DNA from 2 places in the Promicromonospora kroppenstedtii genome. Region 2 is predicted to be linked to the other one. Evidence: riboswitches for the same ligand, from Rfam matches in the RefSeq annotation. Region 2 holds a riboswitch; the other holds the start of a gene.
What was found. Region 2 has a riboswitch for FMN ahead of pnuC (nicotinamide riboside transporter PnuC). Riboswitches for the same ligand answer to the same signal wherever they lie in the genome.

Region 1 (14,732 bases), on a different contig from region 2:
CCTGCTCGGGTTCGACTCGGTCCGCCCCGGCCTGTTCGGTCTCGGGCTGTTCGGTCCCGGTCTGCTCGGTCGAGGAGGCCTCGACCGGCTCGACCCGCGCCGGCTCTCCCGTCCTGGGCTTGTTCGACCCGGTCTTGTCGGGCTTCGCGCCCGCGCCGTTCTTCTCCTTGCTCATGCTCACGCCTTGAAGATGTGCCGGCGGATCGAGGCGGCGTTCGAGAAGATCCGGATCCCGAGCACCACCACCACCGCCGTGGACAGCTGGCTGCCCACCCCGAGCTGGTCACCGAGGAACACGATGAACGCGGCCACCACCACGTTCGACAGGAACGACACGAGGAACACCTTGTCGTCGAACAGCCCGTCGAGCATCGCCCGCAGGCCGCCGAACAGCGCGTCCAGCGCGGCCACCACCGCGATCGGCAGGTAGGGCTGCAAGATCAGCGGCACGGTCGGCTGCAGCACCAGCCCGGCCACCACGCCGATCACCAGCCCGACGATCGCGATCATCCGTTGTCCTCCTCGGATCGGTCCTGTGTCGTGCCCGCCGTCGTTCCCGGCTGCGACACCTTCGCCCACCGCAGCGTCGGGGAGCCCGCACCGGGCAGATACATCCCGTCGCTCGTGGTCACCTCGTTCTTGATGTCGTACTCCGCGCTCAGCAGCTGCAGGAAACCCAGCCCTGCCGACCGCGCGAACTCCACCTGCATGTCCTCCGGGTCACCGACCGCCTCGATGCGGTACGTCGGCCCGTTCAGCGGCTGCAGGTCCACCAGGATCGCGTCACCCGCGTTCCGGATCGCCGAGAGCGACGTCAGCCGCTCGTCGTTGATCGCGATCGCCTCCGCACCCGCCGCCCACAGCTCGTTGACCACGAACTGCACGTCCGCGTCCCGCACCCGCGACTCCGCCGGAGCATCCCCCGGCTCCACCAGCCCGCCACCCGAACCGTCGGTCAGCGACACCACCATGCCCGGGCCCTCCACGGGCACCGCACCGGCGACCAGCCGGTCAAGCTGGTTGACCTCCTGCAGCGCCGACGGCAGCAGCCCACCGGTCTGCAACCCCTCCACCTGAGCGCTCAGCGACGCCGTCTGCCCCGACAACGCCTCCACCTGAGCGGAGCGGTCCTGGATCTGCTCCATCAGCACCGCCCGCCCCTTGGCGATCGTCGGCTGCGGCGCCCGCAGGTCCCGCACCGCCACCGCCGTCGCCGCCCCGAGCAGGATCGCCACCAGCAGCATCAGCACCACGCTGCGCCTGCTCCGCCCCGCGGCCCCACCCGCCTCCGCACGGCGCCGCGCCATCAGCGCGTACCCCGGGTCCAGCGGGCGCTCGGTCACCTCCCGCAGGAGCGTCATCGACTCGTCCGGCCGCCGCGCCGGCCCCGCCCCGCCCGACACCGGAGCCGACGCCGGACCGGCCACCGGACCGGGCGGCGTCATCCCGCAGCCACCAGCCGGCGCACCTGCGCCACGTACTGCAGGCCGGCCAGCCAGTACAGGCCCACACCCCACCACGTGAACGCCCAGCCCACCACGTGCGCGACCGCTCCCACCCAGCCAGGCATCTCCGCCAGCAGCAACAGGGGGAACGCGTACAACAGGCCGAAGGTCGCGACCTTGCCCACCATCGTCACGTTCAACGTCCCGTACCCCAGACGCGCCAGCACCGGCACCGTCGCCGCCAGCAGCACGTCACGCGCCACGATCACCAGCACCAGCCACAGCGGCACCACCTCACGCCAGGCCAGGCCGATCAGGGTCACGAAGATGAACAACCGGTCCGCCAGCGGGTCCAGCATCTGCCCCAGCCGCGTCACCTGGTTCAGGCGACGGGCGAGCACACCGTCCAACCAGTCCGACACACCCGAGACCGCGAGCACCACCAGCGCCCACCCGTCCTCGCCGACCACGATCAGCACCGCGAAGACCGGCACGAACGCCAGCCGCACCATGCTGATCACGTTGGGCACGGTCAGCACCCGGGAGCTCATCTCCGCCCCAGTGGACACGCTCACCGCCCTTGCTCACGCCGGTTCGTCTCGGCCGCCATACTACGGGGCGACCGTTGCGTATACGCACGGCACGCCGGTCAGCGCGACCAGCACCACCCCGTGCACCACCCCCTCAAGACCCAGCCTCCACCCACACCGACACGCCGACAACACCCACCCCACAACGCCCTCACCACGCACGACATCACCCGCGTGCTGCACGTCACGCTCCAAACCTCTGTGCCCAAGGCGCTCGCAGCCGATACAGTGGTCCCACATCCCCTTGGAGTTCGTCGTCTTCCCGTGTGTGCACGCAAAGTGCGAGACAGGCCCGCAGCCTCGGTTGCGGGGAAGGTGTGTCGGGAGCGCGCGACGCGAGGGCCCTCACCTCGGCCCTGACTCCCCCACCCCACGACGAACGGTGCAGCACTGCATGTCTATCGACACCCATGACCTGATCGCGCCTGCCGACCAGCAGGAGACCGCTCAGGTCACCGCCGACTCCGGCGACCAGGCAGCCCCCACGGCCGCCACCCCTGAGGCAGAGGCCACCCAGGCCCCGGCCGAGCCCACCGGCCCGACCTTCGCGAGCCTTGACCTGCCCGCGCCCCTGATGGCCGCCATCGACGAGCTCGGCTTCATCACCCCCTCCGCCATCCAGGCCCGCGCCATCCCCGAGCTGCTCGCCGGCCGCGACATCACCGGCGTCGCCCAGACCGGAACCGGCAAGACCGCCGCCTTCGGCCTCCCCCTCCTCGCCGCCGTCGACCCCGCCCTGCGCAAGGTCCAGGCCCTCGTCCTGACCCCGACGCGCGAGCTCGCCATGCAGGTCGCCGACGCCATCGAGTCGTTCGCCAGCAAGATGGACGACGTCCGCGTGCTGCCCGTCTACGGCGGCGCCCCCTACGTGCCCCAGCAGCGCGCCCTGCGCGACGGCGTCCACGTCGTCGTCGGTACCCCCGGCCGTATCAAGGACCACCTCGAGCGCGGCGCCCTGCGCCTCGAGGACATCCGCTTCCTCGTCCTGGACGAGGCCGACGAGATGCTCCGCATGGGCTTCGCCGAGGACGTCGAGGAGATCTTCGGCCAGGCACCCGCCCAGCGCCAGGTCGCCCTCTTCTCCGCGACCATGCCCCCGGCCATCCGCAAGGTCGCCGACCAGCACCTCACCGACCCGGTCCAGATCGCCGTCGCCCGGCAGTCGTCCACCGTCACCGCGGTGCACCAGACCTACGCCGTCGTCCCCTTCCGCCACAAGGTCGGCTCGCTCGCCCGCGTCCTGGCCACCTCCGACGCCGACGCCGCCATCGTCTTCACCCGCACCCGCGGTGCGGCCGAGGACGTCGGCTCCGCCCTCATCGAGAAGGGCATCTCCGCCGCCACCATCTCCGGTGACGTCGCCCAGAAGGAGCGCGAGAAGATCGTCGAGCGCCTCCGCTCCGGCGCCCTCGACGTCCTCGTCGCCACCGACGTCGCCGCCCGCGGCCTCGACGTCGACCGCATCGGCCTCGTCGTCAACTTCGACGTCCCCGGCGAGCCCGAGGCCTACGTCCACCGCATCGGCCGCACCGGCCGCGCCGGACGCACCGGCGAGGCCCTCACCTTCGTCACCCCCCACGAGCGCGGCAAGCTCCGCTCCATCGAGCGCACCATCCGCGCCCAGCTCGAAGAGGTCGACATCCCCTCCCCCCGGGACGTCTCCGCCCACCAGGTCAAGCGCGCCCTTGGCAAGGTCGAGGCCCGCCGCGAGGCCGGCCGCCTCGACATGTACACCGAGATGATCCGCACCTACGCCCAGGAGAACGACGTCGACCCCATCGACGTCGCCGCCGCCATGGCGGCGCTCGCTGTCGGCGACGACGGCCCCCGGGCCCGCGCGGAGCAGGAGGAGTACGAGCGCGAGCGGGCCGAGGCCAAGGCCGCGGCCGCCCGGCGCAACACCCGCGAGGGCGACCGCCACGACCGGTCGGGCGACCGGCCCACGCGCGGCCGGTCCGAGGGCGAGCGCGGCATCCGCCGTCCGGCCCGCGGCACCCGGTACCGCATCGCCGTCGGCCACACGCACGGCGTGCAGCCGGGCGGGATCGTCGGCGCACTGACGGGCGAGGGTGGCATCACCGGCGCCGACGTCGGCAAGATCGACATCTTCGGCAACTTCTCGCTGGTGGACATCATCGCGCCGCTGGACAACGAGGCGCTCGACCGCCTGGCCCGCGCCCGCGTGGCCGGCAAGCCGCTGCGCATCACGCTGGACCGCGGCGCACCGCGCGGCGGCGAGCGTGGCCCGCGCACCGGTGGGGACCACCGTCGTCCGGACGGCGACCGCGGCCCCCGCGGCCGTGGCCCGGCCCACTACGAGGCACGCAGCAGCCGCTGACGCCGGCTGATCGAAGAGCCTGACCAAGAAGCAGTGCGCCTGTCCGGAAGGACAGGCGCACTGCTTCTCTCTCTCACGAGCCTTGCTCCTACGAGGCCCTACCGCGGGGACCCCTGGTCCGGCTCCGCGGCCTCGCCCAGCTCAGCGATCAGCGCCACCAGACGGCGCGCCTCAGCCATGCCGTGCTCGCCGTCGGCCCGCTGGATGCCCATGACGGCGAGCACGTCGCCGTCGGCCAGGTCGAGGTGCACCCACGGGTCGTTCGGCCCGAACCGGACCGTCACGATCTCGGCCCAGTCGAGCCGGCGCCGCTTCGCGTAGTTGACGACGGTGAGCCCGGTCCGGTCCGGGACCGCGCGCACCGCGCCGAACCGCCAGGCGACCAGGGCGCCCAGCAACCCGAACACGATGATCGAGATGCGGTTGGCGGCGTCCGCCCCGGGGCCGCTCGCCGCCAGCGCGACGAACGTGCACCCTCCGGCGAACAGCAGCGCGATGCCGTAGGCAGTTGGCGTGCCGAACCGGCCGCGGAAGGTGCGGAACCGGTCGTCGCCCCGGCCCTGGCCGGAGGCGCCGCCACCCGTCGCCGGTCCCATGGGCCCTACAGCCGCGAGGCGTGGATGGACGTCACGATGATGGCGCGCGCCCCGACCTCGTACAGCGCGTCCATGATCCGGTTGGTCTCGCTGCGCGGCACCATCACGCGCACCGCGCGGGCGTCGCTGTGGTGCTGCGCCGAGACCGTCGGGGACTCCTTGCCGGGCGTGATCGCCACGGCCTGCTCCAGCCGGGACTCGGGGACCACGTAGTCCATCAGCACGTACTCGCGGGCGGTGATCACGCCCTCCAGACGGCGGGTCAGCACCTCCAGGCCGGCGGGCGCCTCGGCGTCGGAACGCCGGATCAGCACGGCCTCCGAACGCAGGATCGGGTCGCCGAAGACCTCCAGGCCCGCGGCCCGCAGCGTGGTGCCGGTCTCGACGACGTCCGCGATCACGTCCGCGACACCGAGCCGCACGCTCGACTCCACGGCGCCGTCCAGGTGCACGATGGCGGCGGGCTCGACGCCCTGCTTCGCCAGGTGCTGCGCCACGAGCGTGGTGTACGACGACGCCACGCGGCGTCCCGCGATGTCCTCGATCCGGGTCACCGGGTCGCTCTCGCCGGGCCCGGCGGGCGCCGCGTACCGGAAGGTGGAGCGGGCGAACCCGAGGCCGAGGTGCTCGACGGCGTCGGCTCCCGAGTCGAGCATCAGGTCACGGCCGGTGATGCCGACGTCGACGGTGCCGGTTCCCACGTAGACCGCGACGTCGCGCGGGCGCAGGAAGAAGAACTCGACGTCGTTCTCAGGGTCGGCGAGCACGAGCTCGCGGGTGTCGCGGCGCTGGCGGTAGCCCGCCTCGCGCAGCATCTCGGAAGCGGGGCCCGACAGGGCGCCCTTGTTGGGGACGGCGATACGCAGCATGTGGTTGGTTCCTCTCCGGGGTGTACGACGGGTCTGGGTGCGAGGTCCGGGTCTCGACAGGCTCGACCGGCGGTCAGCTCGACCAGCGGGGGTCGAGCCTGTCGAGACCCGGAAGCCTCGCTACAGATGCGTGTACACGTCCTCGAGGGTCAGTCCCTTGGCAACCATCAGGACCTGCAGGTGGTACAGGAGCTGGGAGATCTCCTCCGCCGTCTCCTTGTCCGACTGGTACTCCGCCGCCATCCACACCTCGGCGGCCTCCTCCACGACCTTCTTGCCGATCGCATGGACGCCCGCGTCCAGCTGGGCCACGGTGCCCGAACCCGCGGGACGGGTCTCGGCCTTCTCGGTCAGCTCGGCGAACAGGGTCTCGAAGGTCTTCACGTGCTCAGAGTAATCGGGCGAGGGGGCCACCACCCCTCGCCGTCCCACGTTGTGGCCAGGCTCTCGTTCCGGCCCGGGGTCGACGCCCCTCCTCCGCGAGCCGTGCTCAAGGGTTCTCGGGCCACTCCGCCGGCAGCGCGCCGTCGTCCTCGGGCGGTACGACGCCCTGGAACGGGGTGATCAGCTGGAAGCCCACCTCGCTGTCGGTCGACCCGTCCTCCGTCGAGCCCGACAGCAGCACGATCACAGGACCGGGGTCGGTGGCCGGGTCGAGCGGGTCGCCGGCCGGGTAGGCGCTGTCGCGGCCGCCGCACGTCTCGGGCGTCGAGACCACCGAGATGCGCTCCCCCGGCGAGATCGCGAGCTCCTCCGGCGGCTCCCAACCCGGGATCTCGGAGTCGGGCCGCTCCAGCACCTGCTCGACGTCGAACAACCACCTGTTCGCCTCGACGCCGTACAGGTCCGCTGTCCCGTCCCGCTCCACCACGGTCCCCAGCAGCACGGCACCGGCCGCGGACGCCGCCTCGGCCGGGTCGACGAACCGCACCCAGTCGACACACGCGGCTCCCGCCAGCTGGTCGAGCGGCTCCGCGAGCAGCTCCTCCTCGGCCGGGTCGCCCGTCGTCTCGTCGGACGCTCCGGCCGTCTTCCCGCCCGCTCCCCCGGTCGGGCCGGACGCCCCGCCGGGCAGGTCTGCGGCCGCACAGCCCGTCAACCCTCCGGCCAGCACTCCGGCCAGCGCCGTCGTCATCACTACCGCTGCCGCCCGCCGGGCGCGTGAGGTTCTCATACCCGACCAGTGTGCCGAGACCGGGCTTTCTTTCGGCTGTTCGGTGCGTTGTCCGCCCGGCTCGGGTGTGGCACAGCCGCTTGGCACACTATTTATACCAGGGAGTGGAAGAGGGACCACCGATTGACGGGCGAACAGCAGAGCCGTTCCGGGTCCGTGGACCCGGAACGGCCCGCAGGTCTCAGCGCCGGCTCAGCGCCGCCAGCGCTCCGGGCACGCTGCTCAGACCCCGCTCGACGCGAAGGCCCGCAGCGTCGCCGCGGTCGCGATGGCCGCCTCCACGGCCTCCGCACCCTTGTCCTCCTTGGACCCCTCCAGGCCCGCCCGGTCCAGCGCCTGCTGCTCGTCGTCGCACGTCAGCACCCCGAACCCGACCGGGACCCCGGTCCGCACGCTCACGTCTGTCAGGCCCGACGTCGCCGCCGAGCACACGTAGTCGAAGTGCGGCGTGCCCCCGCGGATCACCACGCCGAGCGCGACGACGGCGTCGGCGGCCGGCCCTCCCCCGATCCCGGCGGCACGCGCCGCGGCCACGGGCAGCTCGAACGAACCCGGCACCCGCACCTCAGTCCACGTGGCGCCCGACGCGACGAGCGCCCGGCGGGCGCCGGCCAGCAGGCCGTCCATCACCTGCTGGTGCCAGCTCGCCGCGATCAGCACCACCCGCAGGCCCGTGCCGTCGACGATCACGTTGGGTGCTCCAGCCCCGCTCATGCGCATGCTCCTTCGTTCTGGTTCAGCTCGTTCTGGTTCTGTGCTCGGTTCAGCTCGTCCTGGTTCAGCTCGGTGACGGCGACCGCGCCGAGGCGGTGCCCCATCACGAGCCGCTTGGTCTCCAGGTACCGGTGGTTGTGCACGCCGTGCCCCACCACCAGCCCACGCCGCCCGACGACGTCCGTGCCCGCCGCGCGCAGGCCCGTCACCTTGTCCGGGTTGTTGGTCAGCAGAGTCACACCGGCCACACCGAGGTCGGCCAGGATCGCCGACGCCGCGCCGTACTCCCGCGCGTCCACCGGCAGCCCGAGCTCGACGTTGGCCTCGACGGTGTCCCGCCCGGCGTCCTGCAGCGTGTACGCCTGGATCTTGGCGGCCAGGCCGATCCCCCGGCCCTCGTGCCCCCGCAGGTACACGACGGCGCCGCCCTCGGCCGCCACGGCGCGCAGCGACGCCTCGAGCTGCGGGCCGCAGTCACAGCGCAGGGAGCCCAGGCCGTCGCCCGTCAGGCACTCCGAGTGCACCCGCACCAGGGAGCCGCCCTCGCGCCCCACGGGCGTCAGGGCCAGGTGTTCCGCGCCCGAGACGAGGTCCCGGTACGCGACCACCCGGAAGTCGCCGTGCCGCGTGGGCAGCGCGGCCTGCGCGACGCGCTCGACGCGGGACGCGGGGCCGGCGGCGGAGGTCGTGTCGTCCTTCGGTCCTGAACCGGCAGGCGCCGGGTCGTGCGCCCGCCGCCATGCCACCAGGTCGGCGACGGTCAGCAGCACCAGCCCGTGCAGAGCAGCCAGGTCGTGCGCCTCGGCCAGGCGCATCACGTCGCCGTCGTCGCGCACCAGCTCGGCGATCGCGCCGACCTCGCCCAGCGCTGCCGCGCCCGCAGCGCCCGCAGCGGCGACCCGCTCCCCCGCCAGCCGCACCAGGTCCACGGCGGCCTCCGTGTGCCCGGGGCGCTCCAGCACCCCGCCCGGGCGCGCCCGCAGCGGCAGGACGTGCCCGGGCCGGATCAGGTCACCCGCGACGGACGTCGGGTCGCCGAGCACCCGCAGGGTCAGCGCCCGGTCGGCCGCCGAGATCCCGGTCGACACCCCCACGGCGTCCACCGACACCGTGTAGGCCGTGCGCAGCGGGTCCTCGGTGCGCTCCACCATGAGCGGCAGCTCCAGGGCGTCCGCCCGGTGCGCCGGCATCGGCGCGCACAGGTACCCGGACGAGTGCCGCACCGTCCAGGCGACCCACTGCTGCGTCGCGACGCCGGCGGCCAGCACGACGTCGACCTCGTTCTCCCGGCCGGCGTCGTCCGCCACGAGCACGGGACGGCCCGTGGCGAGCTCGGCGAGGGCACGCGCCATCAGCTCTTCCGTCCGGTGCGACTCTTCCGTCCGGTGCTGGTCGTCCGCTCCCGGGCGCTCGGCTCCCGCGTCGACCGGCGCGGTCACCCCCGTCCCGGTCATCGCGCGACTCCCGCCGCCATGAGCCGCTCGACGTACTTGGCGAGCACGTCGACCTCGACGTTCACCGCGTCGCCCGGGGCCAGACCGCCCAGCGTCGTGGCGGCCAGCGTCGTCGGGATCAGCGAGACGCCGAAGCCGTCGTCGGACACCCACGTGACGGTGAGCGAGACCCCGGACAGCGCCACGGAGCCCTTCTCCGCGACGTACCGGGTCACGGCGGCGGGAGCGGCGAACTCGAGGTCGTCCCAGCGCGGACCGGGCGTGCGGCCCACGAGCGTGGCCACGCCGTCGACGTGCCCCTGCACCACGTGCCCGCCCAGCCGGCCGTTCGCCGGCAGGGCCCGCTCCAGGTTGACGCGCGCACCCGGGACCAGCCCGCCGAGCGACGTGCGGCGCAGCGTCTCCGGCATCACCTCGGCCACGAACGCGCCGTCCGCCACCGAGGTGACGGTCAGGCAGACGCCGTCGACGGCGATCGAGTCGCCGGGGCGGGCGTCCGACGTGGCGAGCGGGCCCGCGACGGTCAGGACGGCGTCGGGAGCGTCTTCTCCCGCGGCGCCGTCGGGCCGGTCGAGCGCGACCACTGAGCCGAGCTCCTCGACGATTCCCGTGAACATCAGATCTCCTCCTCGGTGTGCCGGCGGGGCCGGCCGTGCTGGGCGGTGTGGACAGAGCCGTTCTCGTACTCGATCTCGCCGCCGGCAGAGCCGGCAGGGGCGGCGGGGCCGGCTGCGGGCGCGATCCGCCGCGCCACCAGAAGCAGGTCGTCGCCGAGCCGGGTCACGTCCTCGGTGGCGAACCGCGCGGCATCGCCGATCGTGGTCACGCCGAGGTCGCCGACCGCGGTGGCGCCCGCGCCGAGCAGCACCGGCGCAACGTACGCGTGCAGCTCGTCGACGGCGTCCGCGGCCAGCAGGGCGGTCGCCAGGGTGGGGCCACCCTCCACGAGCAGGTGCCGCACCTCGCGGTCGCCGAGCGCGCGCAGAGCGGCGTCGAGGTCGTCCCCGGGTAGCTGGAGCAGCTCGCCGCCGGGCCCGCGCAGGCGGGCGCCGTCGGGCAGCGGGCGGCGGCCGAGCACCACCCGCAGGGGCTGGTGGTCGAAGAGGCCGCCGTCGGTGCGGCGGGCGGTCAGGGACGGGTCGTCGGTCAGAGCGGTCCCGGAGCCGACGGCGATCGCGTCGACCTGCGCACGGACCGTGTGGGCGTGCGCGCGGGCCCGGGCGCCGGTGATCCAGCGGCTCGTGCCGTCCACGGCCGCGACCCGGCCGTCGAGGCTGGTGGCGAGCTTCAGCGTCACGTAGGGACGCCCGGCGCGCACGGCGTGCAGCCAGGCGCGCAGCAGCTCCTCGCCCTCGTCGGCGAGCAGGCCCACCGTCACCGGGATCCCGGCCGCCCGCAGCCGGTCGGCGCCGCCCGTCGCGACGGGGTTCGGGTCGCCGACCGCGACGTGCACGGCGGCCACGCCGGCGTCGATCAGGGCATCGGCGCAGGGGCCGGTGCGGCCGTGGTGCGCACAGGGTTCCAGGGTCACCACCGCCGTCGTGCCACGCGGGTCGACGCCGCGGGACCGCGCGTCCGCCAGGGCCGCCGCCTCGGCGTGCGGGGTGCCGGCGCCGCGGTGGTAACCCTCGGCGACCGTGCGGCCGCCCGGGTCCAGGAGGACGCAGCCGACGCGCGGGTTGGGGCCGTGGGCCGGGCCCAGCGCGGCGAGCGCGAGGGCGCGGCGCATCACGGTCTCGAGACCGTGCGGCGCTGTGGCCGTGTGATCAGTGCTCGCCTGATCAGTGCTCGCCTGATCCGTGGCCGTGTGATCCGTGGCTGCCTGGTTCATGCCGTCCTCCCCGAGCGTCGGTGCTCCGGGGTGGACGACGGGTACGCGGACCGGGGGCCGCAAGGCCCGGCCCGCGCGCACGACGTCACGGCGACGCACGCCCCAGGGGACGGCGGCGCCGCACGTGCTTCCTCCCATCCGGACTTTCACCGTCGGTCCTGGAGTTCCACCAGGTCAACCGGCCTGTCCTTGCGGACGGACGCGGGTCGCGGACTATCACCGCCGGCTCGGAATTACACCGACCCCGGAGCACGTGTGTGCGTACTGCTGCTCGTCAGCATGCCACAGGTCGCCGACGGCGGAGCCATGGCTTGCGTCACATGCGGGCTGGACCGGCCGGACTATCCGTGCCCCCGCAGCCGACGGCGGTGGATCACCCACTCGGCCACCGCGATGTTGACCACCCAGCCGGCGGTCAGCCCGATCGAGTTGGTCACCGGGTCGAGGCTGCCGGTGACCAGCACGAGCGGCCCGAGCAGCAGCCCTTGCGTCCCGGCGCCCATCGCCAGCGCGTACGCACGCGTCATCCACGCGGAGTGCGTCGCGAGGTCGCGGCGCAGCGCCGCCCGCACCCCCAGCACGATCGCGAGCAGCATGGTGGTGCCCACCAGGTAGCGCATGCCGTTGACCACCGCCGTGTCCTTGACCGGCAGGTCGTAGAACGCCGTCATCCAGAGTCCGGTCAGGGCGACGCCGACCCCCGCCGGGGCGAGCACCCGGCCGGCCCACCGGTGCCAGCGACGTCGGCGCAGGCTCGGCACGAACTGGAAGGCGCCCAGCAGGCTGTAGACCGTCACGCACACGACGTGCAGCACGACGGGCAGGGGCTGGCTGACGAACCGCGCGTTCTCCTCGGTGAGCACGGGGTCGGAGGCGAGCTCGGCGAGCCGCGCGGAGCCGCCCAGGGCGGGGATCAGCGCCAGGAGCAGCAGGCCGGTGGGGACGAGCCAGGTGTGGCGGGCGCGCCGACGGGCCTGGACGGGCGCGGTCTCGGGTAGCGCTGCCGCCGTAGGGCCGGGTGCTGCGTCGGGTGTGGTCATGTACCGAGGGTCCCGGTCCAACGGGGTCCGGGTCATCGGCCCCTGGTCCGGTCTTCCGACCAGCCGAAAGTACGAGTCAGGTCCGACGAGGCCGGCGGGCGGACAGGGTCAAGACTGCCCCGGCCGCACCCGCCCGGTGTCGTAGGCCCAGAGCGCCACCTCGACGCGGTTGCGGGCACCCACCTTCGTCATCAGGTTGGCGACGTGCGACTTCACCGTGCTGAGCGTGACGAACAGCTCGCGCGCGATCTCGGTGTTGGTCCGGCCGCGGGCCACGGCCAGGAGCACCTCCTCCTCGCGGGCCGTCAGCGGGTCGAGCGGCTGCGGGACACCGCCGTCGGAAGCAGCCTTGCCCACGCCGGACCAGCGGGACCCGCCTGACCCACCCGCCCCGCCCGCGGGGGCCGAGTCGGCGAAGGCCCGCAGCAACCGCGTCGTCACGCTCGGCGCGATGAGCGCGTCCCCGGCCGCCGCGGCCCGCACGGCCTGGGCCAGGAGCGCCGCACCGGCGTCCTTGAGCAGGAACCCGCGCGCGCCGGCCCGCAGGGCCGCGTAGACGTACTCGTCCAGGTCGAAGGTCGTGATGACGACGACGGCGAGCGGGTCGGCCACCCCGCGCCCGGCCAGCAGCGCCGTGGCCTCGATCCCGTCCAGGCCGGGCATCCGGATGTCGAGCAGGCTGACGTCGGGCCGCAGCCGGCGCGCGAGCTCGACAGCCGTCCGCCCGTCCGCTGCCTGGGCGACCACCTCGATGCCGGGCTGCGCGTCGAGGATCATCGCCAGGCCGGTGCGCACGATCTCCTGGTCGTCCGCGACGAGCACGGTGATGGGCGCGGCGTCAGCGGGCTCGAGGTCAGCGGACGCGCCGTACACGCTCACGCGGGCCTACCTGGCCGGTACTGCCTGGCTCTCGGGGCACCGGCCCCCGCCGGGCCCGAGAGCGGCAGCACCGCCTCGACGGCCCACCCGCCCGCGACGTCGGGACCAGCGGCCAGCGTGCCGCCGAGCAGCACGGCACGCTCGCGCATCCCGGCCAGCCCATAACCTGTGGACCCGTACCCGACCGGCTCGTACCCGTCGCGCGGTGGCCGCGCCGGGGTTGCGCCGTCGTCGGACACGTGGAGCCGGACGTCCTGGTCCCGGACGGTGACCAGGACGGCGATCCCCGTAGCCCCGCGGGCATGCCGGCGAGCGTTGGTGACCGACTCCAGGGCGATGCGGTGCACGGCGGAGCCGACCGCCGCCGACACCCGGGCGGGGTCGCCCTCGATGACCACGCGGACGGGCGGCGGCCCGGCGTCTGCGAGGCGCTCGACGTCGGCAAGCGTGGGGCCGGGGGTGCGGTCGGCAGGCGCTCTGGTCGTGGCGTCGCCCGCGGCGCCGGCTGCCGGCGCCTCGTCCGAGCGCAGCGCCCGGACCAGGGTGCGCATCTCGGCCAGGGCGCGGGTGGCCTCGCCCTCGATGACCCGCAGGGCCTCCGCCGCGGCCGCGGGATCGGTGCGGGACACCGCGAGCCCGGCCTGCGCCCGGACGGCCACGGCCGAGACGTGGTGCCCGACGACGTCGTGCAGGTCCCGGGCCAGGCGCTCGCGCTCCAGCAGGACGACCTGCTCGCGCTCGCGGCGCCGGGCACCGGCGCGGTAGCGGAACGCCAGCCCGAGCGCGAAGGCGGCGGAGAGGATCACCAGCCCTGCGGCGACGTCGGACCAGCCCTGGTAGCCGAGGGCCGTGTTGACGCCTAGCTTGGCCAGGATCAGCGCGCCGCCGAGCACCATGGCACGCCCGCTCCCCCACCGGAAGAGCGCGTACGCCAGCACCAGCTGGAAGACGCCGGCCGCGAGGTCCAGCTCCCGGCCCAGGAGCACGGCCGGGATCCCGGAGGCGACGAACGCGATCGCGACCATCAGCAGCGGGTGGGCACGACGCCAGAGCAGGGTCGGCGCGAGCACCACGACCGTGGCGACCTGCAGCCAGCGCCCGGGGAGGTCGGGGCGCGCGATCCCCTCGATCACCGCGGCGCCGACGAACACGCCGACCACGGCCCAGTCCCACCACGCCCGTGCGGGCGGGTCGGCGGGCCGCGGCTCGTCCCAGACCGATCGGATGGCGGACACGGCCTCATGCTACGAGCGCGGGCGCCCCCACGGGATCGGCCAGAAGTACGAACTGGACTCCCCGCCGGGGCCGGTTGGTGAGGTCTCCGCTGACCGGTCTGGGGTGCATAACACGCGCTTGGCACACTATTTCTCCAGCCCGACACTCGGCGGGTGCGGCCCGACGGCGTTGGGAACCCTGGTCAGAACGCCGGTCGGACGCCGGTCAGTGCGTGTGCTTGTCCGCCAGCTCACGCAGCGTGGCGATCTCCGCCGGGATGTCCTCGGCCCCGTACACGGCGGAACCGGCCACGAAGACGTTCGCGCCGGCGTCGGCCGCCCGCTCGATCGTGTCCCGCGACACTCCCCCGTCGACCTGGATCCAGACGTCGAGCCCGGACTCGCTCACGGCCTGCCGCGCGCGGCGGATCTTGGGCAGCGTGCCCTCAATGAACGACTGCCCGCCGAACCCGGGCTCGACCGTCATCACGAGGATCATGTCGACCTCGGCCAGCAGGTCGAGGAACGGCTCCACGGGGGTCGCCGGACGCAGCGCGACACCCGCCCGCGCACCGAGCCGGTGGAGCT
Region 2 (14,732 bases):
GCAGGATCTGGCGCAGCTCGTCCCGCTCGGGGCCGTCGCCCACGATCACGAGGCGGACGTTCGGCAGGTCCTGCACCACGCGCAGCGCCTCGACCTGCTTCTCGGCGGCCAGCCGACCCACGTAGCCCACGAGGATCTCGCGCCCGGCGCCGACCTTGCGCCGCCAGGCCTCGTCGCGGTACCGCGGGTGGAACGCCCGCGTGTCCACCCCCCGGCCCCAGAGCCGCAGGTTGGGGATGCCGTGGTTCTCCAGCTGTCGCATGGTCGCGGTGGACGGGGCGAGCGTCATCGTCGCGCGTTCGTGGATGTCCTTGACCCGCTTCCACAGCAGGGGCTCGAAGTGGCCCAGGCCGTACCGCGCCGCGTAGCCAGGCACCTCGGTCTGGTAGACCGCGACGCTCGGCAGCCCCAGCCGCTCCGCCGCGAGGATGCCGCGCCAGCCGAGGATGAAGGGAGACGCGAGGTGGACGACGTCGGGGGCGAACGTGGCCAGCGTGCGCTCGGTGCGCCACTTCTTGCCAACCACGAGCCGGACGTCCGGATACCCGGGGAAGCCGATGGAGCCGAGCTCGACGACGGGGGCGCCGCTCACGAAGGGCGGCACGTGGCCGATCGACGCATCGGCGTCGGGCGCGAGGACCATGGCCTGGTCCCCCCGCTCGTGGAGGTGCTCGAGGACCCGCAGGACGGAGTTGGTGACCCCGTTCACCTGCGGGAGGAAACTCTCCGCAACGATGGCTACTCGCACGCTACGAACCTGCCGGTCGCCGGTGTCCGGACGAAGACTTTCGTGCGGCGAGTCGGGGAACGGGTGGCGTCGAGACGGTAACCGCTACACACGATGTCACGATCCTGACCGTAGCGGAGCCACCGTGCCCATGGCATGGGGAACACCCCTGAAGTGACCCTCAACTCGTCACAGTCGGCACCCTGCGGGCAAAGGCGAGCTGGGAGAGCCGGACGAGCGCGCCGGCCAGGAGGGCCACGAGCAGCGCGTTGCGCAGGGCGCCGACGCTCGTGGCGAACCACCAGCCGCCCAGGAACTCGCCGTACCGCAGCGGGTAGAGCTCCATGGTCAGGCGGGCCACGATCAGCGTGCCGACGGCGGGCACGAACCACGTGCGCTTGGTGCCCTGGCTGCGGCTGCCCAGCGCGATGGCGGCCGCGACGGGCGGGCCGATCCACGCGATGAACTGCGGCGAGCCCACCTTGTTGAAGACGATCAGGGCCAGCAGCTCCGCGGCCGCGCCGACCAGCAGGATGTCGCCCACGCGCTCGGGGCGGCGCCGGGCGGCCCACCAGATCAGCGCGGCGATCAGGAGCGCGGCGACGGGCAGGGCCACGTCGAGCATCTGCGCGGTGAGGTCGGCGCCGCCGCCGAGCACCTCATAGGTGTAGATGACGTCGTCGTACTCGACCTTGATCGAGGGGTCCCAGATCCGGGCCACCGTGAACGGCGTGGCGGCGACGGCCTCGACCTGGAGCTGCCGGTCGCCCTGCTCACCGAACACGTCCAGCACGTTCGCCTGCCCGCCGCCCGCGAAGGCGAGACCGACGACGACGGCGCACACCGCCGCGCCCGGCAGCACCACGTTCCGCACGAACGCCCTGAGGTTCGACGCCGTGGCGGCCAGTGCCAGGGCCACCGCGCCCGGGGCGATCTTGATCCAGGCGCCCACGGTCGCCAGCGCCATCGCGAGGGCCGGCCGCGGGACCGCGATCAGCAGCGCCACGAGGATGATCGGCGCGAGCAGGCCGTCGAGCCGGCCGATCCAGATGGGCCCGAGCATGACGAGGAAGAACAGCCAGTACCAGGAGGCGGCGCGGCCGTGCGGCTTGGCCCGGCCGAGCAGCGCGACGGCGCCGGCGTTGGCGGCGGTCACCATGCCCATCCACCACCAGTCGTAGCCGACGGTGCTCTCGGTGAACAGCGCGGGGATCGTCATCGGCCCCAGCGCGCCCAGCGGGTAGACCCAGGCGTAGTCGAGCACGGGCCACGAGCCCGTGTTCATGCCGTTGCGAACCCACCACTCGTACAGGTTCACGTCCCCGAGGATCTGCCCCCCGAAGACCCAGGCCTGAAAGATGATCCAGGCGTGGGCCAGCACGAAGCCGACCCACAGGGCCGGCCAGGAGGAGAACACACGGGTGGCGGACCGCAGGAGGTCCACGGCCTTGGGCGTTGTCGACAGGTCTGACGGGCTCGGCACGGGCCACATCCTTGCACTGATCGGCGATCGGATCGGCGATCGGTCGATACGGGTACAAGTTCGGCGATTCGCGAGTTAGAGTTCGGATACCCGAACTTTCTGGAGACCCGATGACTCGCACCGCCGCTGGGCCACGCACCGGTCGCGCCCGCCTCTTCGTCCTGCTGGGACCCGCCTTCGTCGCGGCCATCGCCTACGTGGATCCCGGCAACGTGGCCGCGAACCTCACCGCGGGAGCCCGGTTCGGGTACCTGCTGGTCTGGGTGCTCGTGGCGGCCAACGCGATGGCGGTGCTGGTGCAGTACCTGTCGGCCAAGCTCGGCGTGGTGACCGGCCGGTCCCTGCCCGAGGTGCTGGGGGAGCGCCTGCCCCGCCGCGCCCGGCTCGCCTACTGGGTGCAGGCCGAGGTGGTCGCCGCCGCGACCGACCTCGCCGAGGTGATCGGCGGTGCCATCGCCCTGAACCTGCTGTTCGGCGTGCCGCTGGTGCTGGGCGGCGTCATCACCGGGGTGGTGTCCCTGCTGGTGCTGGGGGTGCAGCAGCGCCGCGGGCAGCGGGCGTTCGAAGGGGTCGTCACGTCGATGCTCGCCGTGCTCACGGTCGGCTTCTGTGCCGGGCTGTTCTTCTCCCCGCCCGACCCGGCCGCCATGCTGGCCGGCCTCGTGCCCCGCCTGGAGGGCGCGGACTCCGTGCTGCTGGCGGCCTCGATGCTCGGCGCCACCGTGATGCCGCACGCGATCTACCTGCACTCCTCGCTCGCTCGCGACCACCTGCACGCGCCGTCGACGTCGGTGCCGCGCATCCTGCGCGCCACGCGGGTGGACGTGGTTCTCGCGCTGATCCTGGCCGGGAGCGTGAACATCGCCATGCTGCTGCTGGCGGCCGCGAACCTCGCCGGGCGGGAGGGCACGGACACCATCGAGGGCGCGCACGCCGCCATCGCCGGCACGCTCGGGCCGGTCGTGGGCGTGCTGTTCGCCGTGGGGCTCCTGGCCTCGGGGCTCGCGTCCACGTCGGTCGGTGCCTACGCGGGGGCCGAGATCATGTCTGGCCTGCTGAAGGTGCGCGTGTCGCTGCTGACCCGGCGCGTGGTGACGCTGCTGCCGGCCATCCTGCTGCTCATGACCGGGATCTCGCCCACCTGGCTGCTGGTGGTGAGCCAGGTGGTGCTCAGCTTCGGTATCCCGTTCGCGATGATCCCGCTGGTGAAGCTCACCCAGGACCGCACGCTGCTGGGCGAGCACCGCAACGCCCTGACCACCCAGGTGCTGGCCTGGGTGGTCGCAGGCGTCATCGTGGCACTGAACGTCACGCTGCTGTGGCTGACGTTCACCGGCTGAGGTAGGCGACGTCCCCGTTCGAGCTGCGCATCTCGACGGTACGCGCGGCATCCGGGTCGGTGGGCCCCTCGATGATCTCGTCGCCGTTCGACGTCTGGATCGTCAGGGCCACCGGCTCCTCGCCGCCGTGCACCGTGATGCGGCCGTTGCTGGTCTCGGCGTAGACGTCGCCGCCCACCGCCGAGATCTCCACGGAGCCGTTGCTGGTGCGGGCCGACGCGTCGCCCGCGACCGCGTCGAGCGTGATCCGCCCGTTGCTGGTGTTGCCGGTGACGGTGCCGTCCACGTCGCCGACGGAGATCTCGCCGTTGGAGGTCGAGACCTTCACGTCGGAGCCGGCATTCGCGACGGTGATGTCGCCGTTGCTCGACCGGGCGGACAAGAAGCCGCCCACGTCGGTGGCCTCGACCCGGCCGTTGCTCGTGCGCACGTCGACCTCACCGGCCACTCCGCTCGCCACGACGTCGCCGTTCTCGGTGCGGACCACCACCTCCGTGTCGGCGGGCAGAGTCACGTCGAGCTCGCCGGAGCACCGGGGCAGGAAGATCGACCAGCCGCAGCGGTGCGTGACCTCGAGCCGGTTCGGCGACTCGTTCGCGGAGTACCGGGGGCTGCGGAGGCCACTGTGCGCGATGGCGTCGACCTCGACGTCGCCCTCGGCGGCAGTGACGGTGACGTCGCCGTCGGTGACCAGCACCACCGTGTCCACGGCGTCGTAGGACCGGTGGGTGGTGGACGTCTCAGACACCATCAGGTCGACCAGGAACAGCGCGCCGAAGCCCACGACGACGACGCCGAGCACCACGCCGAGCGTCGTCAGCACGCGGGCGGTCGCGCCGCGCTGCGGGGGGCCGGGCGCGTACCCGGCGTCCTGGGGGTAGCTCTCGGGAGGTGGCTGGGTCATCAGCGGGATCCGTTCTGGTCGAGCCAGCGCAGCACGGCGAGCACCCGGCGGTGGTCGTCGGCGGCCGGCGGGAGGCCGAGCTTGGTCAGGATGTTGGTGACGTGCTTCTCGACGGCGGCCAGCCCCACGACGAGGCGGTCCGCGATGGCGGCGTTGGAGCGGCCCTCGGCCATCAGCGCCAGGACCTCGCGCTCGCGCCTGGTCAGGACGTCGAGGTCCGAGCCGGGGTGGCGCGCGATGATCTGCGTGACGACCTCGGGATCCACGACGGTGCCGCCCTCCGACACCCGGGCGACGGCGTCGAGGAACTCGTCGACGTCGGCCACGCGGTCCTTGAGCACATATCCCAGGCCGCGCGCGCCCCGCGCGAACAGCTCGCTCGCGTAGCTCTGCTCCACGTACTGCGAGAGCACCAGGACGGGCAGCCGGGGATGCAGGCTGCGCAGGTGCACCGCGGCCCGCAGGCCCTCGTCGGTGTGCGACGGCGGCATCCGCACGTCGGTGACCAGCAGGTCGGGCAGCTCGGCGTCCGGCGTCGACAGCGCGAGGACCAGGTGGTCGGCCGTGCCGTACCCCGTCACCTCGTGCCCTTCGGCCACCAGCAGGCGGGTCAGGCCGTCCAGGAGGAGGACGGAGTCCTCCGCGATCACGATGCGCACGGGACCTCCACGGTCAGGCGGGTGCCCGCGCCGGGCGGGCTGTCGAGCTCGAAGGTGCCGTCCAGGGCCGCGACCCTGCCGCGCAGGCCCGCGAGCCCGCTGCCGGGGGACAGCTCCGCACCACCGCGGCCGTCGTCGGACACCGCGACGCGCAGGCGCGCCGGGTGGTCGTCGGGCACGAGGCTCGCGTGCACCCGCACCAGGTCGGCCGCGGCGTGCTTGGCCACGTTGGTCAGGGCCTCGGCGACCACGAAGTAGGCGGCGGCCTGGGCCGCCGGGCTGGCCGGCGTGAGGTCGCCGACGACCTCCACGCGGACCGGGACCGGGCTGCGGCCCGCCAGCGCGGACAGCGCGGCGTCGAGCCCGCGGTCGGAGAGCACGGCGGGGTGGATGCCGCGCACCAGGTCGCGCAGCTCGGCCAGGGTCTCCTTGATCTCGCGGTGCGCGAGCTCCAGGGCGGCGACCGCGTGCTCGGGGTCCTTGTCGGCCAGCCTGCGGGCCACGCCGAGCTCGACGCCGAGGGCGACCAGGCGTTGCTGGGCGCCGTCGTGCAGGTCACGCTCGATGCGGCGGCGCTCGGTGTCGGCGGCGGACACCGCGGCGGTGCGCGACTCGGTGAGGACGGCCGCGCGCTCGCGGGCCGTGTGCGCGGCGGCCTCCGCGACGCGGGTCTCCCGCTCGGCGGCGGCGGCGCGGGCGCGGGCGAGCTCGGTCGCGGACGGGCCGAGCAGGGCACCGGCGAGGCGCACCATGAGGTACGACCCGTACTGCGCGAGGGCGGCCGCCGCCCAGACGAGCACGACGGCGCCCGCGAACGCGCCGGCCACCGTCGCGGGCCACGGCAGGCCCGGCCACCCGGCGAGCGCGGTGTCGCGGCCGACGAACGTGAAGATCACCGCCGCGACCGCCGCCGCGGCCAGGGCGGTGACGACGGAGAAGAACAGGCAGGTCGTGAGCATGCCGAGGAAGGCATGGAGCGCGGCCGCCCAGGCGCGGTCGTCACGCACACGTGCCCACAGCCGGGACCACACGCCGCGGCGGTGCGGCGCGGGGGCCGGGCGGGGCGCGGGGACCCGGACGCCGGTCTGGCGGGCGACGCGAGCGCGCTCGGCGGTGCCGAACCGGCGGGCGACGACGAGGCAGAAGGCGAGCATCGGCACCCCGACGCCGAGCGCGGGGACCAGCCCGGCCGAGACCAGGACGAGGATCCAGACGATGAGGCCCGCGGTCAGGTGCCACACCCACCCCACGGCCAGCGCGGCGACGGCGCGCCGGGTGGCCGGGTGGAAGGGCGCCCGGAAGAAGCCCGCGCCCGAGGTCAGTGCGGGCGCGACGTGCTCCGCGAGGGTGCGGGGCGGGGGCACCGGGCCGTCATCGCTGGTCATGGTCATGACCCTAGGCGGCCCGGCGCCCCGGGGACATTGAGTGACCCCACCGGGTGCGGGTGGGGTTGTCCCTACCCCGGTACTGCTCAGGCGAAGGCGCTGGTACCCGTGATCTCGCGGCCGATGATGAGGGCCTGCATGCTCTCGGTGCCCTCGTACGTGTGCAGGGCCTCGATGTCGGCGAAGTGCCGCGCCACGCGGTTCTCCAGCAGGATGCCGTTGCCGCCGAGCAGGTCTCGGGCGATCGCCGCGATCTCCCGGGCGCCGCGCGTGCAGGTGTACTTGGCGAGCGACGCCTGCGGGCCGGTGAGCTGCTCCGCCTCGTCGAGCCGCGTCATCTGCTTCACGAGGAGCTGCATCTGCGTGAGGATCGACAGCATCTTCGTGAGGCGCTCCTGGACCATCTGGCTGGCGGCCAGCGGCCGGCCGAACTGCACCCGCTGCTTGGAGTAGGCCACGGCGGTCTCGTAGCAGGCGATGGCCTGCCCGACGGCGCCCCAGGCGACCCCGAGGCGCGTGGCGAACAGGACGCGGCCGGTGTCCTTGAACGAGCGCGACTTCGGCAGCAGGCTGTCGGCCGGGACGAACACGTCGTCCAGCACGATGTGGGCCTGGTGGATGGCGCGCAGCGAGAGCTTGCCCTCGATCGTCGTGGCCCCGTACCCGGGGGTGTCCTGCGGGACGATGTAGCCGTGCACCTGGCCGTCCTCGCCGCGCGCCCAGACCACGGAGATGTCGCCGATCGAGCCGAAGCCGATCCACTTCTTCTCGCCGTTGATGACGTACCCCTCGACGCCGTCGCGCGTCTCCTTCACGGCGGAGGTCTCCAGGCCCACGGAGTCCGAGCCGTGCGTGGGCTCGGTCAGCGCGAACGCGCCCAGGATCTCGCCACGGGCCATCGGGCCGGCGTACTTCTCGATCTGCTCGTCCGAGCCGAGCATGACGATCGAGCGCAGCGCGAGGCCGCCCTGCACGCCGCAGATCGTGGTCACGGAGCCGTCGCCGCGCGACATCTCCATCGCGGACAGGCCCTCGGCCATCTTCGAGATCTTCGGGAAGCCGGGCACGTCCACGCCGTCGCGCAGGAAGTCCAGCTCGGCCATGCGCTTGACCAGGTCCATCGGTACCTCGTACCGCTCCCAGTAGCCGTCGATGACGGGGAGGACCTCGTCCTGCACGAACCGGCGGACGGCGAGCTGCTGGGCCCGCTCCTCCTCCGTGATGTCGGCGAACACGCCGGCGAAGTCGATGTCGAGCGGCTGCGTGAGGTCGTAGTCGGGCGCCGTCACCCCTGGGGTCTGAGTCATGCTCCCCATGGTGCGCCGGTACCGGATCTCAGGTCAAGCGATACTACGTCTCACTCGGTCGATGCCGCGCCGTGCCGGCAGGAACGCCCGTGCGCCCAGGCCTGAGGCCGGGTCCGGACCCGTTCTCCCGACGCCGCGGCACGCCGCACCTCGAGCTGCAGGTACTGGTCCTGGGCCGCCTCGGCCACGGAGTACGGCGCCGCCGCCCCGTGCAGCACGTGGTCGGCCATGTCGGCCACGATGCGCGCGATCGACAGCTCGTCGTCGGCCAGGCGGGCCGGGCGGAACTCGCTGCGGTGCACCCACTCGCCGTCGAGCGTGTAGCCCCGCAGGAACAGGCCCTCGTGGCTGCCGGCGCCGCCCGCGGCCACCCGCTCCAGCGCCGACCGACGGGGCTGCCCGTCGGCACCGACCGTGCGGGCGACGTCGTCGCGCAGCTCGCCCCGCTCGCCGCGCACGAGCAGGGCGGGGGAGCGCACCCAGGAGCGGTACTGGACGTCGTCGAACTCGTAGGTGCCGAGCCGGTCGCCGAAGTCGAGCCACGCCGTGGCGTGCACCGTGTCGACCAGGTCGAGGTCGTCGGGGTCGGCCGCCCGGCTGGGGCTCGGCAGCACCCGGCGCGCGTCGCGACGGGCCGTGATCTCGGCGTCCTCGAAACCGGCGCCCAGGGCCCGGCGCAGCACGCTGATCCCGTGGTAGTCGTGCGCCACCGCCACGTGCGCGTCGGTCACCCTGCCGAGCCGGCCGGACGCCACGACCATGAGCTGCGCGCTGACCAGCGGCTCCAGGTGGTACTGCTCGGCGACGTGCACGCAGGCGCCGTCGTCCACGAGCCGCTGCAGCGCGGCGAGCTCCTCGACCGTGCCGGCCGCCGGCGTCTCCGTGAGCACGGGGACGCCGGCGGCGGCGAGTTCGCGGATCACAGGCTGGGCCGCACCGGCCGGCAGCGTGACCAGCACGACGTCGGGCAGGCCCGCGGCGAGCAGCTCGGACACCGAGGCGAAGGCTGGGGCAGGGAGCCCCGGCAGGCCCGCCGCGAGCAGACCGCGGGTCGCCAGCGCCTCCCGGTCCGCCGCGTTGCGGGTGGCCACGCCGGCCACCTCGAACCGGTCCGGCAGGGCGTGCAGCACCCGCAGCATGGTGCGGGCGCGGAAGCCCGAGCCGACGATCCCGATCCTGGCCGTGCGCTCCTGTGCGTTCACGAGCGCCGACGCTACGCGACCGGCCGGGCGGTCAGGCGGCCGCGACCGCCACCTGGTCCGGGCCGGCGTTCTCCCGGCGGCTGATGCGCCACCACGCGAAGAAGCCGAACAGCGTGAACGCGCCGTAGACCACGTACATGAGCGCGGTGGCCCAGTACCCGGCGGAGAACAGGAGCGGCACGCCCACCAGGTCGACGGCCACCCAGATCAGCCAGAACTCGACCCAGCCCTTGGCCATGCCGTAGGTGGCGAGCACCGAGCCGGTGAAGATCCAGGCGTCGGCCCAGACCGGCTCGTACGAGCCGAGGGTCCGGAAGAGGGGGGTCAGGAGCAGGGTCCCGGCGAACATCCCGGTCACCAGGCCGATGCGGACCCGCCACGAGGCCCAGCGCGGGTGCACCGCGACCGTGCCGGCGCCGCCCGCGCGCTGGGTCTGCCGCCAGCGGTACCAGCCGTAGATCGACACGGCGATGAACATGATCTGGCGGGCGGCCTGGCCGAGCATGTCGGCACGGCCGGTCTCGCCGAACCAGGAGCCCATGAAGACGGTGAAGAGCAGGATGTTGCCGACGATGCCCACCGGCCAGGCCCACACCTTGCGGCGCAGGCCGCCCAGGGCGGAGGCCAGGCCGAACAGGTTGCCGATGACCTCGCGCCAGTAGATCTGCTGGTCGCCGACCAGGAACGTCGCGTCGTAGGCGGCGCGGAACCAGTCCATTTCTCTTCCCTCTCCAGGTCCGCACACGGGGACTCCGGGGTGAGGGCCGGCGCGCCAGGACGGCGCCGACGACGACGCGGTGCCGGCGCCCCAAGGGGTGGACGGCGCGCGTCGCACGTGCTTCCTCCCATCCGGACTTTCACCGTCGGTCCTGGAGTTCCACCAGGTCAACCGGGCTTCTCCCGAAGGAGTCGCCCGGGTCGCGGACTGTCACCGCCGGCTCGGAATTTCACCGACCCCGGAGCACGTGTGCAACTGCTGCACGATGTCTAGCGGAACACAGGATGCCACGGCGGCATTCCCGCCGGGACCGCCCGTGTCAGACCAGTGCCTCGCGGACCGCGCGCGCCACCTCGTCGGGCCCGGCCGCCCCCTCGACGACCGTCACGACGACGCGGCGGGTGACCGGCGTGCCGTCGTCGGCCGCGGGGCCCGCGGCCGTGCCCAGGACGGCGGCGCGGCGCAGGTCGGCGAACGCCTCCTCCAGCTCGGGCCGCAGCTCCAGCGAGGGTGTGCGGAGCCAGCGCCGCAGGATCGCGTTGTGCACCGCGACCACCGAGGCCGCGAAGGCGATCGACGCCGTGGAGGTGGACCGCTCGGGCGGCAGGGTGTCGCGCAGGTAGTGGGTGAACGCCCGCTCGTAGCGGTGCGTCGTGATGAGCTCCCGGTCGCGCAGCGCCGGCACCTGCTGCAGCAGTGCGTACCGGGCGAGCGACGTCTCACGCTGGCCCACGTGATGGTCGAACACCATGCGCGCCGCGCGGCACACCTCGAGGTACGGGTCGACGTCCGGGTCCCAGCCGCGGCCCAGGTCGTGGCCGGACTCCTCGCTCGCCCGAGCGTCGGGGCGGGTCGCGGCGAGCATGACCACGACCTCCTCGAGCAGCAGCTCGTGGTCGGCGAAGACCACGTCCTCCTTGGAGCGGAACCGGCGGAAGAACGTCGCGCGGCTCACCTTCGCGGCGTCGGCGATCTCCTCGACGGTGGTTCCCTCGTACCCCTGCCGGGTGAACAGGTCCACCGCGGCGTCAACTGCCTGCGCGTGCGTGTGGGTCCGGACGGCGGTCATGCCAGGCAGGCTACCGCGTGCCCCCCGGGCGCCGTGAAGAGTCTTTGAGCGAGGAATGGGGTTCATGATGCGAATTTTCCCGTTTGCCGGAGATCTTCCCTGACTGCAGCCTGCGCAGGTAGCGCACCTCGCGCACGGCCGTCAGCAGGCCGAGGACACCGGGCACCGCGGCCCACGGGTGACCGAGGATCACGCCCACCAGGCACACCAGAAAGATCACCCCGCCGGCGACGACGGTGGCGAGGCTTCCCCAACGGATCCCGGTCACGCAGGTGAGCGTAGTCTGCTGCGCGTGACCGAGACCGCTGACCGTCCTGTCGTCGACGTCTACGTCGACCCCCTGTGCCCCTTTGCCTGGATCACGTCGCGCTGGGCCCTCGAGGTGGCCCGGATCCGCGACGTCGAGCTCACCTTCAAGCTCATGAGCCTCTACCTGCTCAACAAGGACCGCGACATCCCGGACGACTACCGGGCCCGCATCGAGAGCTCGCGCGGCATCGGTCGTGTCGCCGCGGCCGTGCAGACCGACCACGGACCGGAGGCGTTCTCCGCCTTCTACACCGCCGCCGGCACGCGCATCCACAACCAGCAGGACAAGGCGTTCGACGACGTGGCCGTCGCGGCGCTCGCGGAGGCCGGCCTGCCCGCCGAGCTCGCGCGCGTGGCGACGTCCGAGGACTACGACGAGGAGCTCGCGGCCTCCCACGAGGCCGGCATGAAGCCCGTCGGGGACGACGTCGGCACGCCCACCATCCACGTCGACGGCGTGGCCTTCTTCGGTCCCGTGCTCACGCGCATCCCGCGCGGTGAGGAGGCCGGCGCGCTGTTCGACGCCTCCGTGGCCCTGGCGCGGTACCCGTACTTCTACGAGATCAAGCGGTCGCGCACGACCGACCCCCAGTTCGACTGACCGACCGGCACCAGAGGAAACATGACTCTCGACCTCCGCATCTTCGTCGAGCCCCAGCAGGGCGCGACGTACGACGACCAGCTCGCCGTCGCCCAGGCGACCGAACGGCTGGGGTTCAGCGCCTTCTTCCGTTCCGACCACTACCTCGCCATGGGTGACCGGGACGGCCTGCCCGGGCCCACCGACTCCTGGATCACGCTCGCCGGCCTGGCCCGTGAGACCTCGACCGTGCGGCTGGGCACGCTCGTCTCCTCGGCGACGTTCCGGCACCCCGGCGTGCTCGCCATCCAGGTGGCGCAGGTGGACCAGATGTCCGGCGGCCGCGTGGAGCTGGGGCTCGGTACCGGCTGGTTCGCCGCCGAGCACGCCGCCTACGGCATCCCGTTCCCCGACAAGCGGTTCGGCATCCTCGAGGAGCAGCTCGCCGTCGTCACCGGCCTGTGGGGCACGCCCGTCGGCGAGAAGTTCTCGTTCTCGGGCGAGCACTACCAGATCACCGACTCGCCCGCGCTGCCCAAGCCCGCGCAGTCCAAGATCCCCGTGCTGGTCGGAGGAGGCGGCCCGCGCCGCACGCCCGCCCTGGCGGCGCGGTACGGCGACGAGTACAACCAGTCCTTCCCGGAGATCAGCGAGATCGGCCCCCGGATCAAGGTCATCGAGAAGGCGCTCTCGGATGCCGGGCGCGACCCCGGTTCGATCGTCCAGTCGGTGGCGCTCGTCGCCGCGATCGGCAAGGACGAGGCCGAGTTCACGCGGCGTGCTGCGGCGATCGGCCGCGAGCCGGCGGAACTGCGCGAGCACGGCATCGCCGGCACCGTCGCCGAGGCCGTGGACCGGCTCAAGGCCCTCGAGGCCGACGGCGTCCAGCGCGTCTACCTCCAGGTGCTCGACCTGGCCGACCTCGACCACCTCGACCTGGTCGCGCGCGAGGTGCGCCCGCAGCTCGGCTGACGTCTCCCGGCCGCGCCCGGGCCGCCCCGTTACCTGACGGGGCGGCCCGTGCGCTTCCGCAGGCCGTCGCGGTGAATGTTCCTTAGGGTCTTCCCAGCCGCTCCTCGCGACAGACCCCGGGAGAAGTCCATGCAGAGCATGTCTCGTGTTGCCCGTGCTTCTCTGGCCGTGGCGGTGCTGGCCGCCGGGACGCTCGTCGGGCCGGCCGCCGCTTCCGCCGACAGCCTCCGGCGCGGCCCCGACCCCACCGAGGCGAGCATCGAGGCGCCGCTGGGCCCGTTCGCCGTGGAGCAGCTCGTGATCCCGCGCACCGCCGCAGAGGGATACGGCGGCGCCACCGTCTACTACCCGGCCGACACGTCCGAGGGCACGTTCGGGGCGGTCGCCGTCTCGCCCGGCTACACGGGCACCCAGGCGAGCATCGCCTGGCTCGGGCCGCGGATCGCCTCGCAGGGCTTCGTCGTCGTGACGATCGACACGAACTCCCCGGCCGACTCACCCGCGCAGCGCGGCGACCAGCTCCTCGCCGCGCTCGACCAGCTCCGGGACACCGCGGTCGCGGACCGGGTCGACCACACCCGGCAGGCCGTGATGGGCCACTCGATGGGCGGCGGCGGCAGCCTGGAGGCGGCCAAGGACCGCCCGGCCCTGCGCGCCGTCGTGCCCCTCACGCCGTGGAGCGTGGACAAGACGTTCCCGGAGGTGGGCGCGCCGACGCTGGTCGTGGGTGCCGAGAACGACACGGTGGCCCGGGTGCGACTGCACGCCGAGCCGATGTACGAGTCGCTCCCGGCGGACGGCGACAAGGCGTACCTGGAGCTGCGCGGCGCGGCGCACGACGCGCCCAGCCTGCCGGGCACGACCATCGCCCGGTACGGCATCTCCTGGCTCAAGCTTTACGTGGACGACGACGAGCGCTACGCGCGGTTCCTCTGCCCCGCGCCGGAGCCGGACGAGCAGATCAGCGAGTACCGCAGCACCTGTTGACCGGTCCGTACCCGCTGACCGCTAAGATCCGCGCGACACTTTCGTTGCGAGATCAAGGACAACACAATGGGACTCGGCTGGAAGCTGCACGGTGACGGGGCCCGCATCGCCCCCGGTGAGGTGGTCGCCCCGCACGAGCGGCTGAGCTGGCCGCGGACCGTGGGGATCGGTCTGCAGCACATCGTCGCGATGTTCGGTGCCACCTTCCTGGTGCCCATCCTCACCGGCTTCGACCCGGCGACGACGCTCTTCTTCTCGGCGATCGGCACCATCGGGTTCCTGCTCATCACGGGCAACAAGCTCCCGAGCTACCTGGGGTCGAGCTTCGCGTTCATCGCACCGATCCTCGCGGCCACGGCGTCGGCCGGGCAGTCCGCCGCGATCGGCGGCATCCTCGCCACCGGCCTGCTCCTGGCGCTGGTGGGCGTGGTGGTGCACTTCGCGGGGCCACGCTGGATCCAGGCTGCCATGCCGCCCGTCGTCACCGGTGTGATCGTGGCCCTCATCGGGCTCAACCTGGCGCCGGTGGCGTGGGGGTCGTGCGACGCGGACGGCAACTGCACCGGCTTCCAGGCCTCGCCGGTCACGGCCGTGGTCACCCTTGCCTCGATCATCCTGATCCAGGTGCTGTTCCGGGGGATCATCGGCCGCCTGGCGATCCTGCTCGGCGTGGTGATCGGCTACGCGTTCGCGAGCGTGCGCGGCGAGGTGGACTTCTCCCCGGTGACGAAGGCCGACTGGTTCGGCCTGCCGCACTTCACCGCGCCGTCGTTCGACCCGGCCGTGCTCGGCCTGTTCCTCCCGGTGGTCCTGGTGCTCATCGCGGAGAACGTGGGCCACGTGAAGTCGGTGGCCGCGATGACCGGTCGCGACTACGACAAGCTCACCGGCCGCGCCCTGTTCGCCGACGGCCTCGCGACCACCCTCGCCGGTCTCGGCGGCGGCTCCGGCACCACCACGTACGCGGAGAACATCGGCGTCATGGCTGCCTCCCGCGTGTACTCGACGGCCGCCTACTGGGTGGCCGCGTTCGGCGCGCTGGTGCTCAGCATGTCGCCCAAGTTCGGCGCGCTGATCAACACCGTGCCGC

Region 1: another riboswitch for FMN. It lies ahead of ribD (bifunctional diaminohydroxyphosphoribosylaminopyrimidine deaminase/5-amino-6-(5-phosphoribosylamino)uracil reductase RibD); the one in region 2 lies ahead of pnuC (nicotinamide riboside transporter PnuC).

The regions. Positions count from the first base shown of each region.
Region 1 covers NZ_JBIRYI010000006.1:246,183-260,914, forward strand. Annotated here, with positions in the region: gene ACH47X_RS11815 (DUF881 domain-containing protein) at 1-175, opposite strand, end outside; gene ACH47X_RS11820 (small basic family protein) at 178-510, opposite strand; gene ACH47X_RS11825 (DUF881 domain-containing protein) at 507-1,445, opposite strand; gene ACH47X_RS11830 (CDP-alcohol phosphatidyltransferase family protein) at 1,442-1,996, opposite strand; gene ACH47X_RS11835 (DEAD/DEAH box helicase) at 2,430-4,373, shown strand; gene ACH47X_RS11840 (PH domain-containing protein) at 4,472-4,969, opposite strand; gene hisG (ATP phosphoribosyltransferase) at 4,975-5,838, opposite strand; gene ACH47X_RS11850 (phosphoribosyl-ATP diphosphatase) at 5,959-6,222, opposite strand; gene ACH47X_RS11855 (hypothetical protein) at 6,329-7,012, opposite strand; gene ribH (6,7-dimethyl-8-ribityllumazine synthase) at 7,235-7,726, opposite strand; gene ribA (GTP cyclohydrolase II) at 7,723-9,180, opposite strand; gene ACH47X_RS11870 (riboflavin synthase) at 9,177-9,797, opposite strand; gene ribD (bifunctional diaminohydroxyphosphoribosylaminopyrimidine deaminase/5-amino-6-(5-phosphoribosylamino)uracil reductase RibD) at 9,797-10,909, opposite strand; FMN riboswitch at 11,132-11,268, opposite strand; gene ACH47X_RS11880 (DUF2306 domain-containing protein) at 11,353-12,051, opposite strand; gene ACH47X_RS11885 (response regulator) at 12,160-12,828, opposite strand; gene ACH47X_RS11890 (sensor histidine kinase) at 12,927-14,165, opposite strand; gene rpe (ribulose-phosphate 3-epimerase) at 14,371-14,732, opposite strand, start outside.
Region 2 covers NZ_JBIRYI010000023.1:18,958-33,689, forward strand. Annotated here, with positions in the region: gene ACH47X_RS25455 (glycosyltransferase family 4 protein) at 1-709, opposite strand, end outside; gene ACH47X_RS25460 (hypothetical protein) at 909-2,219, opposite strand; gene ACH47X_RS25465 (Nramp family divalent metal transporter) at 2,321-3,550, shown strand; gene ACH47X_RS25470 (DUF4097 family beta strand repeat-containing protein) at 3,540-4,454, opposite strand; gene ACH47X_RS25475 (LuxR C-terminal-related transcriptional regulator) at 4,454-5,113, opposite strand; gene ACH47X_RS25480 (sensor histidine kinase) at 5,101-6,498, opposite strand; gene ACH47X_RS25485 (acyl-CoA dehydrogenase family protein) at 6,585-7,805, opposite strand; gene ACH47X_RS25490 (Gfo/Idh/MocA family protein) at 7,856-9,007, opposite strand; gene pnuC (nicotinamide riboside transporter PnuC) at 9,039-9,725, opposite strand; FMN riboswitch at 9,839-9,976, opposite strand; gene ACH47X_RS25500 (helix-turn-helix domain-containing protein) at 10,045-10,794, opposite strand; gene ACH47X_RS25505 (hypothetical protein) at 10,805-11,062, opposite strand; gene ACH47X_RS25510 (DsbA family protein) at 11,087-11,704, shown strand; gene ACH47X_RS25515 (LLM class F420-dependent oxidoreductase) at 11,726-12,655, shown strand; gene ACH47X_RS25520 (poly(ethylene terephthalate) hydrolase family protein) at 12,785-13,642, shown strand; gene ACH47X_RS25525 (uracil-xanthine permease family protein) at 13,709-14,732, shown strand, end outside.